2 regions of the Pseudalkalibacillus sp. R45 genome follow, and region 1 is predicted to be linked to the other one. Evidence: predicted binding sites of a transcription regulator. Region 1 holds the regulator's gene; the other holds the start of a gene.
What was found. Region 1 encodes CtsR, which represses protease genes until heat stress. Its sites were predicted from a motif close to ATGGTCAATAAAGGTCAAACA; they were not measured.

Region 1 (7,992 bases):
CGCTGTACATGAGGATGAGAGTGAACACAGCTGACAAAGAAGCTCGATGGTTATCACAAATCGATAGTCTGGTGACGATGGCGAAGAGGTCACACCCGTTCCCATGCCGAACACGGAAGTTAAGCTCTTCAGCGCCAATGGTAATTGGGGGCTTCCCCCTGTGAGAGTAGGACGTCGCCGGGCAACTAAAAGAGCAGCTGTAAAGCTGTTCTTTTTTTGTGTTTCAAAAAAGATGCCCGAAAGGGCAAATATATCAAAGAATATGAGGGTTGTGAGGAACAAGGAGATCGAGGAAACCAGGGAGGGACGCCCGCAGCGTATGATATACGCGAGGACCGGAGCGAGTGCCGATGACGAAGATCCGCCGTTCATCGCAGGCCGAAGCCCGAACACGGAAGTGAAGCTTGCGCGCCAATGGTAATCGGGGGCTTCCCCCTGTGAGAGTAGGACGTCGCCGGGCAATCAAGAGAGCAGCTGTAAAGCTGTTCTTTTTTGTGTTTAAGGAAGAAATGAAGAACCCAGATAACCGGATTTGATGTATTCGGAAAGGTGGTTGAGGTACCTTAAAGTAATGCAAGTGTGGCTGGTTATACAAAAAATAGGGGGCTTATACCGTTATTTGTACCGTCAAAGCGCAGAAATTATGATTTGACGTACAGTAAGAGGGTTATTCGTACCGTCAAAGCGTAGATATCGTGATTTGACGTATAGTAAGAGGGCTATTCGTACCGTGAAAGCGCAGGAATCATAATTAGATTACAGCAAGAGGCTTATCTGTTCCGTCATAGAACAGATATAACATTTTGACGTACAGGAACAGAACTATTTTACCTGTTAAAGACCGTATAAGATCGTTTCCGCTTTTCGTTTGCCAGCGGAAAGGGAGTGAATTGTCGAAGAATTCAACCGCATTATTTAAAAGCTCCTACAAGCACTTGACTCAATCACGATAATCATTTTTATTTCACCTTTTATAGCTGTTAGCCTATAATTGAATACTATATACCATACGATGTAATAGTAAGGGCATTATACTTTCATACTTATAGGGGAGATAAACATGGCATTTGATTTGTTCAATTGGTGGACAGACGAAACAGCGACGATCACTATCCGGCTTTTGTTAGCTGCTTTATTGTGTGGATTAGTCGGTATTGAGCGTGAATTCAAACGACATCCAGCTGGATTCCGGACGCACTTATTGGTCGGTGTCGGCGCTTGTTTGATGATGATTTTATCGATGTTCGGGTTTGAGGATTTCTTAAATTCCCATCAGCGTGTCCAGGGATTTGATCCTTCACGTTTACCTGCTTATGTTGTAAGCGGAATCGGATTTTTAGGAGCAGGGACGATTCTGGTACACGGTGTCACAGTAAAAGGACTGACGACAGCAGCATCGATCTGGCTTGTGGCAGGGATTGGCCTTGTAGTAGGTATCGGGATGTATTATGAAGCCATTTTTACAACATTCATCATGATTTTGAGTTTATTGTTCCTGAACAAGTTCGAGGATTTATATTTACGGAAACAGCGTTACCATCATGTCACAGTCATAGTTGAAAATAAAGAAGTATCCTTATCCAGAATCGTAAATGAATTGGAAGCATTGAAAACACCGATTTTAAGTTTATCAGTAGATGATTATCCGAATGATGCTTCGATTCCCCTTATAAAATATACATTCAAAATCCAGTTATCGAACCCAAAAAAGCTGCCGGAATTGTATGACAAGATACAATCCATCGAGTTTGTTCATAAAGTGTTTGCAACAGAGTAAAAAATAGTTTATTCACCTGAAAGTCTGTCTATAATGTAGACATCAAAACATTTGCAACTTACGGGCAAATGTTTATAATTATAGTCAAAGAAAGTCAAAGTCAGATAGTAGGAGGGGCAACGATGGGATGAAAAACATATCTGATATTATTGAAGCGCATTTGAAGGAAATCATTAAAGAAAGCCATAAAAAAGCAATTGAAATCAAACGAAGTGAAATTGCTGAGAAATTTCAATGTGTCCCCTCACAAATCAATTATGTCATCAATACCAGGTTTACGATTGAAAAAGGCTTTATTGTGGAAAGTAAAAGAGGAGGAGGAGGATATATTCGGATTATAAAAGTAGAAACAGATAGTTCGACCATTTTACTTGATGAAATCCTCAAAATGATCAACACACGGGTCAGCCAAGCTACTAGTGAAAACATCATCTACAGGCTATTTGAAGAAAGAATTATAACGAAGAAAGAAGCACGGCTGATGAAAAGTGTAATCGATCGCTCCACAATCAATATCGTATTGCCTTATCGAGATGAACTGCGTGCAAATCTGTTACGAGCAATGATACAAAGCTTGAAATATAAAGATTGAGGGGAGTGTAAGGCGTGTACTGTCAAGAATGCCAACAAAGGCCCGCAACTTTGCACTTCACGAAAATCATCAATGGGAAAAAGAATGAATTCCATATTTGTGAGCAATGTGCAAAGGATAAAGGTGATTTAATACCCGGATCCAATTCGTTTTCAATTCACAATTTATTATCAGGACTACTTCATTTCGATCAACCGATAGGAGGCGCCAGCTCTCAACCAGAAAAACAAGTCACGAAATGTTCTCAATGCGGATTGAGTTACGCTGAGTTTGCGAAGATCGGCCGGTTCGGCTGCACGAACTGCTATAAAACCTTCGAGTCGAAATTGACCCCGATGTTTAAGCGCATCCACGGTGGAAATACAAGCCATACTGGAAAAATTCCTAAACGAGTCGGAAATGATCTAATCGAGCGCAAAAAAATCGACCAACTGAAGCAGCAACTGAAACAGCTCATCACCCAAGAAGAATTTGAAGAAGCTGCTAAAATAAGAGATGAGATTCGAATGATGGAAAAACGGTTCAAAGGGGGGAGCTGATCGATGTCTCTTAAAAAATTTATCAGTGAAGCGATTAGCCCTTGGATGAAAAGAGAAGGTCCTGATTCGGATATTGTCTTAAGCAGTCGGATCCGGTTAGCAAGGAACCTTGAAAATCATGTTTTTCCAATTATTTCGGACGATCAGCAAGCGGATGAAGTAAATCAACAAATCCGAAAACATTATCAGAACGAAACATATGGTAATGTAGGTGTCTTATCGTATATCGATATAGATGATTTGAAACCGATTGAAAAAAGGGTTTTAGTAGAAAAACATTTAGTCAGTCCGAACCTCACAGAAGAACCAAAGCATTCAGGAGTGTTGATGAGTGATGAAGAAAATGTAAGCATCATGATCAATGAGGAAGACCATATACGGATCCAGTGCCTTTTTCCAGGCTTTCAACTGATTGAAGCGTTGACTTTAGCAAGCGGTATAGACGATTGGTTCGAGGAAAAGCTGAATTATGCGTTTGATGAACAACACGGCTATCTTACAAGTTGCCCGACGAATGTCGGTACAGGAATGAGAGCATCGGTCATGATGCACTTGCCAGCTCTTGTACTAACACAGAAAATACAGCGTATCGTTCCAGCGATCAACCAGTTAGGTCTGGTGGTCAGAGGAATTTACGGAGAGGGCAGCGAAGCACAAGGTAATCTGTTTCAAGTTTCAAATCAAATGACATTGGGTAAATCTGAACAGGATATTGTAGAAGATTTAAGAGGAGTCGTCATTCAGCTGATAGAAGAGGAGCGATCCGCCAGAAAACATTTGCTTGAGACCTCGAAATTGCAATTAGAGGATCGGGTTTACCGGTCACTCGGTATCCTAGCAAACAGTCGAATCATACAATCTAAAGAGGCCACTAAATGTTTATCAGATGTACGGCTTGGAATCGATTTGAAATTGATAGAAGGTATTTCACACACAATATTGAATGAACTTATGATACTCACTCAACCAGGTTTTTTACAACAATACGCAGGCGAAACGTTGACCCCTGATGAAAGGGACATCCGCCGAGCAACATTGATACGTGAGAGATTGAAATTAGAAAAGAACAACGAATAGGAAGGTGATCAAGATGATGTTTGGTCGATTTACGGAAAGAGCACAAAAGGTCCTCGCTCTTGCACAAGAGGAAGCGATCCGCCTAGGGCATAACAATGTTGGAACTGAGCATATTCTGCTTGGTTTAGTACGTGAAGGTGAAGGCATTGCAGCAAAAGCACTTTCTGTTCTAGGATTAAGTCCTGAAAAAATTCAAAAAGAAGTCGAAACACTGATTGGCAAAGGTCAGGAGTCCGTCCAAACGATCCACTATACACCAAGAGCCAAGAAAGTCATTGAATTATCGATGGATGAAGCTCGGAAACTTGGTCACTCTTATGTTGGGACTGAACATATATTACTAGGTTTGATCCGTGAAGGTGAAGGCGTAGCAGCGCGAGTCCTGAACAACCTCGGGGTTAGCCTGAATAAAGCACGTCAACAGGTTCTGCAACTGTTGGGAAGCAATGAATCATCCTCGTCATCAGGCGGATCTTCAGTCAATGCGAATACACCAACACTTGATAGTCTTGCGAGAGATCTCACAGCTGTAGCTCGTGATGGCAGTCTTGATCCAGTCATCGGCCGCGGTAAAGAGATTGAACGTGTCATCGAAGTGTTGAGCCGTCGTACGAAAAACAACCCGGTTTTGATCGGGGAGCCAGGTGTCGGTAAAACAGCGATTGCAGAAGGACTCGCACAGCAAATTATCAATAATGAAGTACCTGAGACGTTGAGAGATAAACGCGTCATGACACTTGATATGGGGACGGTCGTCGCTGGAACGAAATACCGTGGTGAATTTGAAGATCGATTGAAAAAAGTAATGGATGAAATCCGTCAGGCCGGAAACATCATCTTGTTCATCGATGAGCTCCACACATTGATCGGTGCTGGAGGTGCAGAAGGTGCAATTGATGCTTCGAACATTCTGAAGCCTGCCCTTGCCCGCGGTGAACTGCAGTGTATCGGTGCAACAACATTAGATGAATATAGAAAATATATTGAGAAGGACGCGGCTTTAGAACGACGTTTCCAACCGATCCGTGTCAATGAGCCGACTAATGACGAATCCATTCAGATTCTAAAAGGATTGCGTGACCGTTATGAAGCCCACCATCGTGTCACGATCACGGACGATGCAATTGATGCGGCGGTAAAATTATCAGACCGCTACATTTCCGATCGTTTCTTACCAGATAAAGCGATCGACTTGATCGACGAGGCCGCTTCCAAAGTACGCCTCCGTTCTTATACAGCACCTCCGAACTTGAAAGAGCTTGAACAAAGGCTCGAAAGTGTCCGTAAAGAGAAAGATGCTGCTGTACAGAGTCAAGAATTTGAAAAAGCAGCCTCGTTACGTGACTCAGAGCAAAAGTTGCGAGAAGAGCTTGAAACGACGAAAAACAGCTGGAAACAAAAGCAAGGTCAGGAAAATACAGAAGTGACACCTGAAGATATTGCACTCGTGGTTGCCAACTGGACTGGAATTCCAGTATCCAAGCTCAAGCAAGAAGAGACGGAGCGATTACTTAATATGGAGGATATCCTTCATAACCGGGTCATCGGTCAAGATGAAGCGGTCAAGGCGATTTCCAAAGCGATCCGCCGTGCTCGTGCTGGATTGAAGGATCCGAAGCGTCCGATCGGTTCATTCATTTTCCTTGGACCGACTGGTGTCGGTAAGACGGAACTTGCCCGTGCACTTGCCGAAGCATTATTCGGGGATGAAGACTCGACAATCCGAATTGATATGTCCGAGTACATGGAAAAGCATACAACAAGCCGTCTCGTCGGTTCGCCTCCAGGATATGTCGGGCATGAGGAAGGCGGACAGCTGACTGAAAAAGTACGCCGTAACCCATACTCTGTCATTCTGTTGGATGAAATCGAAAAGGCGCATCCTGAAGTGTTCAACATCTTACTTCAAGTACTTGAAGATGGTCGCTTGACTGATTCGAAAGGGCGTACCGTCGACTTCCGTAACACGGTTGTCATCATGACTTCCAATGTAGGAGCAAGTACATTGAAACGTAATAAGCACATGGGCTTCACGACCCAATCGGAAGATCAGGCTTATGAAAATATGAAAACCAAGGTAATGGACGAAATGAAAAAAGCGTTCCGTCCAGAGTTCCTGAACCGTATTGATGAAACGATCGTCTTCCATACACTTGATAAAAAACACCTCAAACACATCATCGGCTTGATGTCGAACCAGCTTCAGAAACGTCTTGCTGAGCAAGGTATCGATATTGAATTGACTGAGGCAGCACTAGAGAAGATCGCTGAAGAAGGATACGATCCGGATTATGGCGCACGTCCATTGCGCCGTGCATTGCAGCGTCGAATCGAAGACCGGCTATCAGAAGAGCTGCTTAGAGGTACAATCGCCAAAGGCCAGACAGTACGGATCGACGTGGAAAACAACGACTTCACAGTCAATACCGTTGGTGCCGGCACCTGATAAAAAGGGATCGAGCAAGCTCCATCAGCCCCCAAAGCTGATGGGGTTTTTTGCTTTGTGAGCGGGAATGGAGAAGATTTCGCAGAAAGGTAAGGGTAGATTTGGATCAATTTTCGGACGGTTTTATCATCAAATCCCCAGAAATACCCATATGCTGAGAACTTATGAATACAATGTATAAAAGAAGAGTTCCCAAACCCGTTTATGATATGATGACAATAAAGAAAACTTGGGCTTTGCCAAGCCTTAGCGCAGGCTGAGCCTTAGTTCCTCGAAAAAGCAATCGCTTTTCCTTCGTGCGGTGTATTGCTTCCGAGGCAACCAGCTTGTGCGCTTATATTGAAGAAAGTAGTTATACTTTCTTTAAATGTAACAAATATAGAAAATGGAAACCGCTTGGGAAATGGGGAAAAAATAGATGGCAAAGAGAAAAACAAGTTTCTTATGCTCGGATTGCGGGTATGATTCTCCAAAATGGATGGGGAAATGTCCTGGATGTGGACAGTGGAATACGATGGTGGAAGAAATCACCCAACCTGAGAAAGGACATCGCAGATCCTTTCAAACCGGAGGATCCAGTCAGAAGCCCGCTCCGATCACGAAAATAAAAAGTGAAAAAGAACCTAGGATCAATACGCAGATCAATGAATTGAACCGAGTGCTGGGTGGAGGGATTGTCCCAGGATCGCTCGTTTTGGTCGGCGGAGATCCCGGTATCGGGAAATCCACCCTGTTGCTGCAGACGTCTGCCAAACTCGCTCAATACAACCATACCGTCTTGTATATATCCGGGGAAGAATCGATCAAACAGACGAAATTGAGAGCACAAAGACTTGGAATCAATCATGATAACCTTTATGTCCATGCTGAAACAGATATGGATCTGATCGAAAAAGCGATTGAAGAAATCAACCCCAGCCTATTGATCATCGATTCGATTCAGACTGTTTTCCGAGCTGAAATCACCTCTGCACCAGGAAGTGTTTCGCAAGTAAGGGAATGCACATCCCAGTTCATGAGAATTTCGAAGACGAATGGAATTGCAACGTTTATTGTAGGACACGTTACTAAGGAAGGATCAATCGCAGGTCCTCGCTTACTTGAACATATGGTAGATGCTGTTCTTTATTTTGAAGGAGAGAGGCATCATACGTATCGGATACTACGTGCTGTAAAAAACCGTTTTGGATCTACAAATGAAATCGGTGTTTTTGAAATGAAGGAAGCAGGGTTAGACGAAGTCGAGAACCCCTCTGAAGTCTTTTTAGAAGAACGATCGGACGGTGCAGCTGGTTCTGCTATCGTGGCTTCCATGGAAGGAACACGACCCGTTCTCGTAGAAATACAGGCATTAGTATCACCGACAAGCTTTGGCAATCCGCGCCGGATGGGGAGCGGGATCGATCATAACAAGGTTTCCCTTTTGATGGCAGTCCTTGAAAAAAGGGTAGGGTTATTGATGCAGAATCAGGATGCGTATGTCAATGTTGCTGGAGGTGTCCGATTGGATGAACCTGCGGTGGACCTGGCAATTGCAGTGAGTATCGCCTCCAGTTTCAAA
Region 2 (7,992 bases), on a different contig from region 1:
GGATTTTCAGTTTTAGAGGAAAAGGACGGATTCGTCTCATTGACAGCTGATGGTAAACTTCCGCTCGTTACACTTGAAGAGAAAAAGGACGCCGAGCCGAAGCAGAGAAGGACGACAGGGCTTTACCATTTTGCAATCCTGGTGCCAACAAGAGAAGATCTCGGTGCATCCTTAAAAAGACTCGTGGACAAACAGTATCCATTGCACGGTGGTTCCGATCACCTGTTCAGCGAAGCCCTTTATTTGGCTGATCCAGATGGAAATGGGATTGAAATCTATACAGACCGTCCTGCCGATCAATGGATATGGAATGATGGGGAACTGCCGTTTGTCAGTGATCCTCTAGATATGGAAGACCTGCTAAAGTCGGCTGATACAAAATCGTGGGATGGATTGCCTGCTGACACTGTTATCGGACATATCCACCTCCATGTCAACGATCTCGAACAAGCGAAGCGATTTTATGTGACTGGTCTCGGTTTCGATATCACCGTCCCATTCCGTCATCAGGCTTTATTTGTTGCTTCAGGTGGATATCATCACCATGTGGGCCTTAACACATGGAATGGAACAAGTGCACCGCGGCCCCAAGAAAAAGAAGCAGGATTGAAATGGTACACGATCGTTTTTCCAAATGAACGACAACTGATGGAGACCGCTGCACGATTACACGCTTTAGGTTACAAGGCTGACAAAGAGGAGCAGCACGTTTTTACAGAAGATCCTTCTGGAAACTGTATAAAGCTTGTCGTATCATGAACATCAGCTATCGGGCTGATGTTTTTTATTCGTGTAGTTCGATGCAATTATTCGGACAGTAGGAGAGGCGTGATACTGTTAGGAAACAGGGCGATACGGGACAGGGACAGGGACAGGTAAAAAACACGAGCAGATGTCCCGAAACAGGGCGATACGGGACAGGAGTAGGTAAAAAACACGAGCAGCTGTCCCGAACAAGGCGATACGGGACAGGAGCAGGTAAAAAACACGAACAGCTGTCCCGAATCAACTTTTATTACTCTTTTTATAGACGCATCATCTAGCAAGCTGTCAGATTTTCCCGATCATGGCTGGATTCCGTTTTATACCTGGCTGGCCGGGCAACCAGTTGGCTGGGACTCCTTCTCCTGTACTTCTCCCGTATTGGATCCCTTGAAGCAATCTTAAAATTTCATAGACATTTCGTCCCACTTCAAGTGGATTGATGAGCCTTGAAACGATCACGCTGTCTGGATCAACGAACACGGTAGCCCGAAGCGCGGCGCCTGTCTTTTCATTCAACACACGATAAGCGCGACTGATCACCTGTGTCCGATCACTGACAAGCGGGAAATTGACTTTTGCAGCTGAAGGAGATGTTTCTGTAAATACTTTGTGAGCGTACACACTGTCCGTGCTGATTGCCAAAACCTCAGCATTCAACGTACGGAGCTTAGGATAAATGGCAGCGACCGCCGCCAGTTCCGTCGGTCAAACAAACGTGAAGTCACTTCCATAGAAAAAAAGAATCACCCATTTCCCTTTATAATTTTCAAGCGAAACCTCGGTTATTTTTTTCTCCGTGTTACTGTATGCTTCAGCGGTGAAAAGGGGTGCTTCGTTGTTTGTTTGTGCACAAAAGGGCAGTTCACATGTTTCCAACTCTTCGACAGTGATTCGAGTTTCAAAGCCTTCCAAGTCCTCACCTCGATAGTTATGTCTTCGCTTTATTCCTATTTCTGGTATCCTTGAAATATACATGTGTGCGAGTCAAGATAAAAAACGAGGAGGGGTTTAGGTTGGTTACGTTTGCATGGGTGATTTTCTTTTTGATTCTTGGGCTGTTGTTCTATTTTCGGATCCGGATGGGGCGTGCTTATCATGGTCGCTTGTATTGCCAGGTACGTGGCAAAGCTTCGAGACCGTCTGGATTTAAACTTAGTCGTTCACCGAAGCATTGTCCTCATTGCCAGTCCATGCTTCGGTAAACATCACTCGGTTTTCAAAGGAATTTCTAAAACGTTAATTTCTGACCCGTCCTTTGCGCTAGATACGAAGATTTTTAAAATCAATTTCGAATCGATAGTGTCAGGAACGGTGATGACTCGTTCGAACTCGCCCCAGCCAGGTGCCCCTTCAGAAGCTGTTATGAAATCATTCTCGAGAACCGTTTCACCATCCTTCAGTTCATATTGGAAATTGGCCTCGAAAACTCTAGCTTTGCCTTTGAACACGAACTCTTCATTCACCGTTTGATCCGGAAGAGGTGAGGCGATTTTAAAAACCTTATTTTCGATAAGATCCTCTGAATTATTTTCATCTGATGCGTCAGTCGAGCCATCTGAGTGATCAGGGTTCCGAATAACATCATCATTGACTGCGTAGCTTCCTAGTCCTAACATCGCTATGAAAAACAGGATAAGGAACACCTTCATTTGTCTTCCTCCTTTTTCTTCGTACGTTACCAAATCTTCTATATCAGTTTATGAGCATGATAGGAGAAAGCCTACTGTTGGAAATAAAAAAACTGACCCCGAAATGATTCGGAGCCAGTCTCATAAAATACTTATTTGTTATCCACATTCACTGGTTTTTCAATAACGTCGTCGATCAGACCGTATTCTTTTGCACGGTGTGCGCTCATGAAGTTATCACGATCCGTATCGCGTTCTACAACTTCAACCGGTTGACCAGAGCGGTCTGCAATAATCTTGTTGATCTTCTCGCGCATTTCAATGATGCGGCGAGCATGGATTTCAATGTCAGCAGCCTGACCTTGTGTACCGCCAAGCGGCTGGTGGATCATGACTTCACTGTTCGGCAGTGCGAAACGTTTTCCAGGTTCCCCTGCTGTAAGTAAGAATGCACCCATAGATGCTGCCATACCGATACAGATTGTGCTGACTTTCGGCTTGATGAATTGCATCGTATCATAGATCGCCATACCTGCTGTGATGGATCCTCCAGGACTGTTGATGTAAAGCGAAATGTCTTTTTCAGGATCTTCTGCAGCTAAGAATAATAATTGTGCGACGATCGAGTTAGCAACATTGTCATCAATTGCGCTCCCTAGCATGATGATGCGATCTTTTAGAAGGCGGGAGTAGATATCATAGGCACGTTCCCCGCGGTTCGTTTGTTCAATAACTGTTGGGATTAAGTTCATATTCAGAAATCCTCCTCTTTCCATAAGTATCTTTATGGCTTTAATTTCATCTTACTCAATAGGTCAATATAGGTCAAACTATTAGGCTCTTACTAGCGGATTTTTCGTTCGACGTTTTTTTCTCTTTTCAAAAAGCTTTGTTTTCCGAGGACGATCCGTAAGCCTGGGTCTCGCCTGGCTCGCTGTTCCCGCAGGAGTGTTGTGGCTTTTGTTTGAAACAACATTCGTATATTACAAAGCTTTAGAAAAGAACTTATGACCGTTATGTAAGAAGCTATGTATACATCATATCATTTTTCCCTTTCTTAACCGATTTAAACGTCCAATTCTTCAAAAGAAATCGCGAAGGACCCTGATTCCGTTGATGGGTGAGGTGTTTTCGTATTAATGAAAGGTGGTTTATACCAAGTTTGAAAGGGAAACAATGTACTAGATAGGGAACTTTTCAAATTCATATAAGGGAGCAGTGGATTTCTATGAAGCTTGCTCCTTTCCATTATGGGAGTAAAAGAGGAGGTTCAATCGTGTCTGATGAAATGATTCGAGTCAATGTCAATGGTGAGGAGTACCAGACGTCGGCAGGTCAGAATGTACTTCAATTCCTGAAAGCGGAAGATGTCGATGTACCGGCAATCTGTTTTCACGAAAGCCTTGGCCCGATCGAGAGCTGTGATACGTGTATCGTTGAGGTAAATGGGGAGCTGCAGCGTGCTTGTGGGATGAAGCTTGAAGCGGATATGGAAATCAATACGCAGCATGAAGATGTACATAAAGCACAGGATTACGCGATGGATAAGATTCTGCACAAGCATGAATTGTATTGTACGGTGTGTGACTATAATAACGGTCGCTGCGATATCCATAACACAGTGGCTGAGATGCAGAAGGAACATCAGAATATTCCTTTCCAATCGAAGGGGTATGACATCGATGATTCAGGGTCCTTTTATCGATATGATCCGAACCAATGTATATTGTGCGGCCGGTGCGTGGAGGTTTGTCAGGATATCGAAGTCAATGAAACCCTTACGATTGATTGGGAGCGTGAACAGCCACGTGTCCTCTGGGATAATGATGTTCCGATTGATGAATCCTCCTGTGTCAACTGCGGACAGTGTGTAACCGTGTGTCCGTGTAATGCTTTGATGGAAAAATCAATGATCAAGGAAGCGGGCTACCTTTCGAACGTCGAACAGGGAACGCTGCGGTCGATGATCGATTTTACGAAAAATGTTGAATCCGGTTTCGGTCCATTGTTCGCGATATCGGATACCGAAGCGGAAATGCGTGAGGATCGCATCCGGAAAACAAAAACGGTCTGTACGTATTGCGGAGTCGGCTGCAGTTTCGATGTGTGGACGAAAGACCGGCATATTTTAAAAATCCAGCCGCAGCCTGAAGCGCCAGCCAATGGAATCTCGACTTGTGTGAAAGGAAAGTTCGGCTGGGATTATGTGAATAGTGAAGAGAGACTGACGAAGCCTCTTATCCGAGAAGGGGATACATTCAAGGAAGTGGAATGGGCCGAGGCAATCTCGTATGTCGCAAAAAGATTGAAAGAAATCCACGCGGAAAGCGGCCCTGAAGCACTCGGTTTCATTGCTTCTTCCAAAGCGACGAATGAAGAATCCTATTTGATGCAGAAGCTAGCGCGTCAAATCTTCGGGACCAACAACGTGGATAACTGTTCGAGGTATTGCCAGTCTCCTGCTACAAAAGGATTGTTCCGGACAGTAGGTTATGGCGGGGACGCTGGTTCACTCAAGGATATTGAAACAGCCAGTCTTGTCATCACGATCGGCTCGAACACGGCAGAGTCCCACCCGGTTTTGGCTTCTAAAATCAAGCGGTCTCAAAAGCTGTTCGGCCAGAAAATGATCGTCGCAGATATCCGTGAGCATGAGATGGCTGAACGTGCGGATATGTTCATCCAGCCGAAACCAGGTTCGGATCTCGTCTGGCTTTCTGCAGTAACGAACTACATTGTTGAACAAGGTTGGCATGACAAGGAATTTTTGAAGAACCGTGTTATAAATGTCGAGGAGTACCTTGAAAAGATCCAGAAATTCACACTGGATTATGCTGAAAAAGAGACGGGACTTTCGAAAGACACGATGATTAAAATTGCTGAAGCGATTCATGAGTCAGATTCAACTGTTATCTGCTGGGCAATGGGCGTTACGCAACAAAAGGGCGGAAGCGACACCAGTACGGCGATCTCCAATTTGCTGATCGTAACCGGGAACTATGGTCGTCATGGAACGGGTGCCTATCCGCTCAGAGGGCACAACAACGTCCAGGGGTGCAGTGATTTCGGAAGCATGCCAAACACTTTTTCAGGCTATCAAGATGTCCAGAATGATGAGATCCGTAAAAAGTTTGAAGAGGCATGGGGCGTGAATTTGAACGGCGAACCAGGGTTGACGAATCATGGTATGGTCGATGCGATCCATGATGGAACGTTACGCGCCCTTTATCTCCAGGGTGAGGATATGGGGATCGTGGATGCAAATGCGAATTACGTCCAGCGCGGTTTTGAAAAGCTTGATTTCTTTGTGGTCCAGGATCTGTTTTTATCACGAACGTCCGAATTTGCGGATGTGATTTTACCGGCTGTACCTAGCCTTGAAAAAGAGGGGACATTTACGAATACGGAAAGACGGATCCAGCGCATCTATCCCGCTCTTCCGACGTTGGGTGATGCTAAGCCAGACTGGGAAATCACGCAGATGCTCGCAAATGAACTTGGAGCCGGATGGAAGTACGAGGGACCTGCCCAGGTCATGGATGAAATCGCGAAGCTGACCCCAATGTTCGCAGGTGTTTCTTATGAACGGATGGAAGGATATAAAAGTCTGATTTGGCCAGTCGATGAAGAGGGAATTGATATGCCGATGCTTTATGAAGAAAAATTCCATTTCGATGATGGTCGGGCAAGGTTGTTTTTCGTCGATTGGACAGAACCGACAGGAACAGACGAGGAGTACGACTTGCACGTCAATAGCGGCCGTTTGCTTGAACATTTCCATGAAGGGAATATGACATACAAGTCACACGGAATTACCCGAAAAACGCCACATGCGTTCATCGAAGTATCCCATGAACTTGCGAAAGATCGAGGATTGAAAGACGGCTCGATGGTACGGCTGACGTCACGGACGGGGTCAGTTAAAGGCAGGGTTGTGGTCACAGAGCGAGTGAAAGGGAAAGAGCTCTATATTCCGTTGAATGACAATGGTGATCTCGCTGTCAACAAGTTGACCTCAAGTGAAGTCGACAAGGATACGGATACACCGGCTTACAAAGATACAGCGGTGAAGATGGAATTGCTTGATTTCGAAGGAGAGAGACCGCTACCGCATAACAACCATCGATTCGGTAACCGTCAGCCTCAAATCGGTATCAAAGTCGAGGAAAAATGGGAGAGAGATGATTATGTGTTTCCTGGCAATGTCGTGCGTAAGAAGGAAGTGAAAAAGTAATGGCAAAACCTACTCGGAAAGTCGAACCACTTGTTCCTTCCAAAGAAGAGGTCCGTGAAAAAGGCATGGAGGAGATCGAACAAGCGCTGGCAGAACGAAAGGATGCGATACTGGATCTGATCGTGCTGGTTGACAGACTTCATGAAAGCGACATGCTGCCGTTGCTAAGTGCAATGGTGAATCATCGGGAGCAAGCAACGTCCGCATTCTTCAGGGAGATCAATCGTCCGCATAACGCGAAGTTCGCTCGGAATGTCGTCGATTTCATCGGATTCTTAGGAACGATCGAATTCTCGAAAATGCAGCCATTCATGGAAAAGATCAACCATGGCGTACTGGAAGCCACCGAAGAGGAAGAAAAAGATGAAATGATCAGCATGTTTCAGCTGATCAAAACCTTGAAGGATCCCGAAGTCAACCGCTCCATCCGCATGATCCTCGCCTTCCTCAAAGGCATGGGCAAAGAAGAATAAACCCGGTGCTTTTGCCTCGGTGCCAGGCACCCTTTCAGAACCCTTGCCGCGCAAGGGTTCTTTCTGCGTGCCAGGTACACTTTGAAAAGCGTTGGGGGACAAGGGATTGCAAAATGTACCTGGCACCGATTAAGAATGCAGTGATACCAAGGGGTTTCAATCGGTGCCTGGTACACCCCGAAGTGCTTGGTACCGCAGTCAATAAGAAAAGCTGCCCATTGTGACATCTTTTTGATGTCAGTGGGCAGCTTTTTTGCATTTAAAGAAAGGATAAAACTTTTTTCAATATAAGCGCAACTTTAGCTCAGCCTGCGCCAAAGGCTTGGCTTTGCTAAGTTTTCTTTAAACTTTTCATTATTACGATTCGGGTTCTTCGTCTTCGTTTTTGGTTGTCATGTTGGTTGAATTTTCATCCATTCCAAGGAACTCTTTCAAGGCCTGTCTGTTTTGTTCTATATCCATTTCAAGCACTTGGCCGACACCCTGGTAAGTCGGATCATTCCAAGAGTTATCGATCGGAATTTTCATCGTTTCGATCTGACTTTTGTTTAACATGACATCTTTCGCAAGGCCCATGGCTGTAAACATTTTCATATTCGTGTCAATGTAAGGCTGGATTGTTCCCATTACCTTAGGAAGCTTGGAAATGCCGTAAAGGCTTGTGAACTCGTCTTTCACTTTCGAAATCACTTTTTGCTGACGTTTAACACGTCCGAAATCTCCTTCAGCATCATGACGGAATCTTGCATACCCGAGTAATTGTTTACCGTTCAAATTTTGGACACCGGGTTCAAGTGTGACCCCGATATTTTGAGACATCCGTTTTTCGACATCCATCTCGATACCCTCTGGCGCGATCGTATCGACCACCTGTTCAAAGCCTTTGAAATCA

Region 2: a site for CtsR is predicted at 3,205-3,225, ahead of clpP (ATP-dependent Clp endopeptidase proteolytic subunit ClpP). Genes of this name have one in related genera too.

The regions. Positions count from the first base shown of each region.
Region 1 is NZ_JBQQCL010000021.1:260-8,251, forward strand. It holds rRNA gene rrf (5S ribosomal RNA) at 68-183, shown strand; gene ACTWQL_RS21535 (MgtC/SapB family protein) at 1,061-1,777, shown strand; gene ACTWQL_RS21540 (CtsR family transcriptional regulator) at 1,905-2,369, shown strand; gene ACTWQL_RS21545 (UvrB/UvrC motif-containing protein) at 2,384-2,908, shown strand; gene ACTWQL_RS21550 (protein arginine kinase) at 2,912-3,985, shown strand; gene clpC (ATP-dependent protease ATP-binding subunit ClpC) at 3,999-6,431, shown strand; gene radA (DNA repair protein RadA) at 6,850-7,992, shown strand, end outside.
Region 2 is NZ_JBQQCL010000001.1:587,948-595,939, reverse strand. It holds gene ACTWQL_RS02925 (VOC family protein) at 1-759, shown strand, start outside; gene ACTWQL_RS02920 (peroxiredoxin) at 1,051-1,656, opposite strand; gene ACTWQL_RS02915 (hypothetical protein) at 1,779-1,967, shown strand; gene ACTWQL_RS02910 (Gmad2 immunoglobulin-like domain-containing protein) at 1,971-2,414, opposite strand; gene clpP (ATP-dependent Clp endopeptidase proteolytic subunit ClpP) at 2,546-3,145, opposite strand; gene fdhF (formate dehydrogenase subunit alpha) at 3,682-6,627, shown strand; gene ACTWQL_RS02895 (DUF1641 domain-containing protein) at 6,627-7,100, shown strand; gene ACTWQL_RS02890 (LCP family protein) at 7,458-7,992, opposite strand, start outside.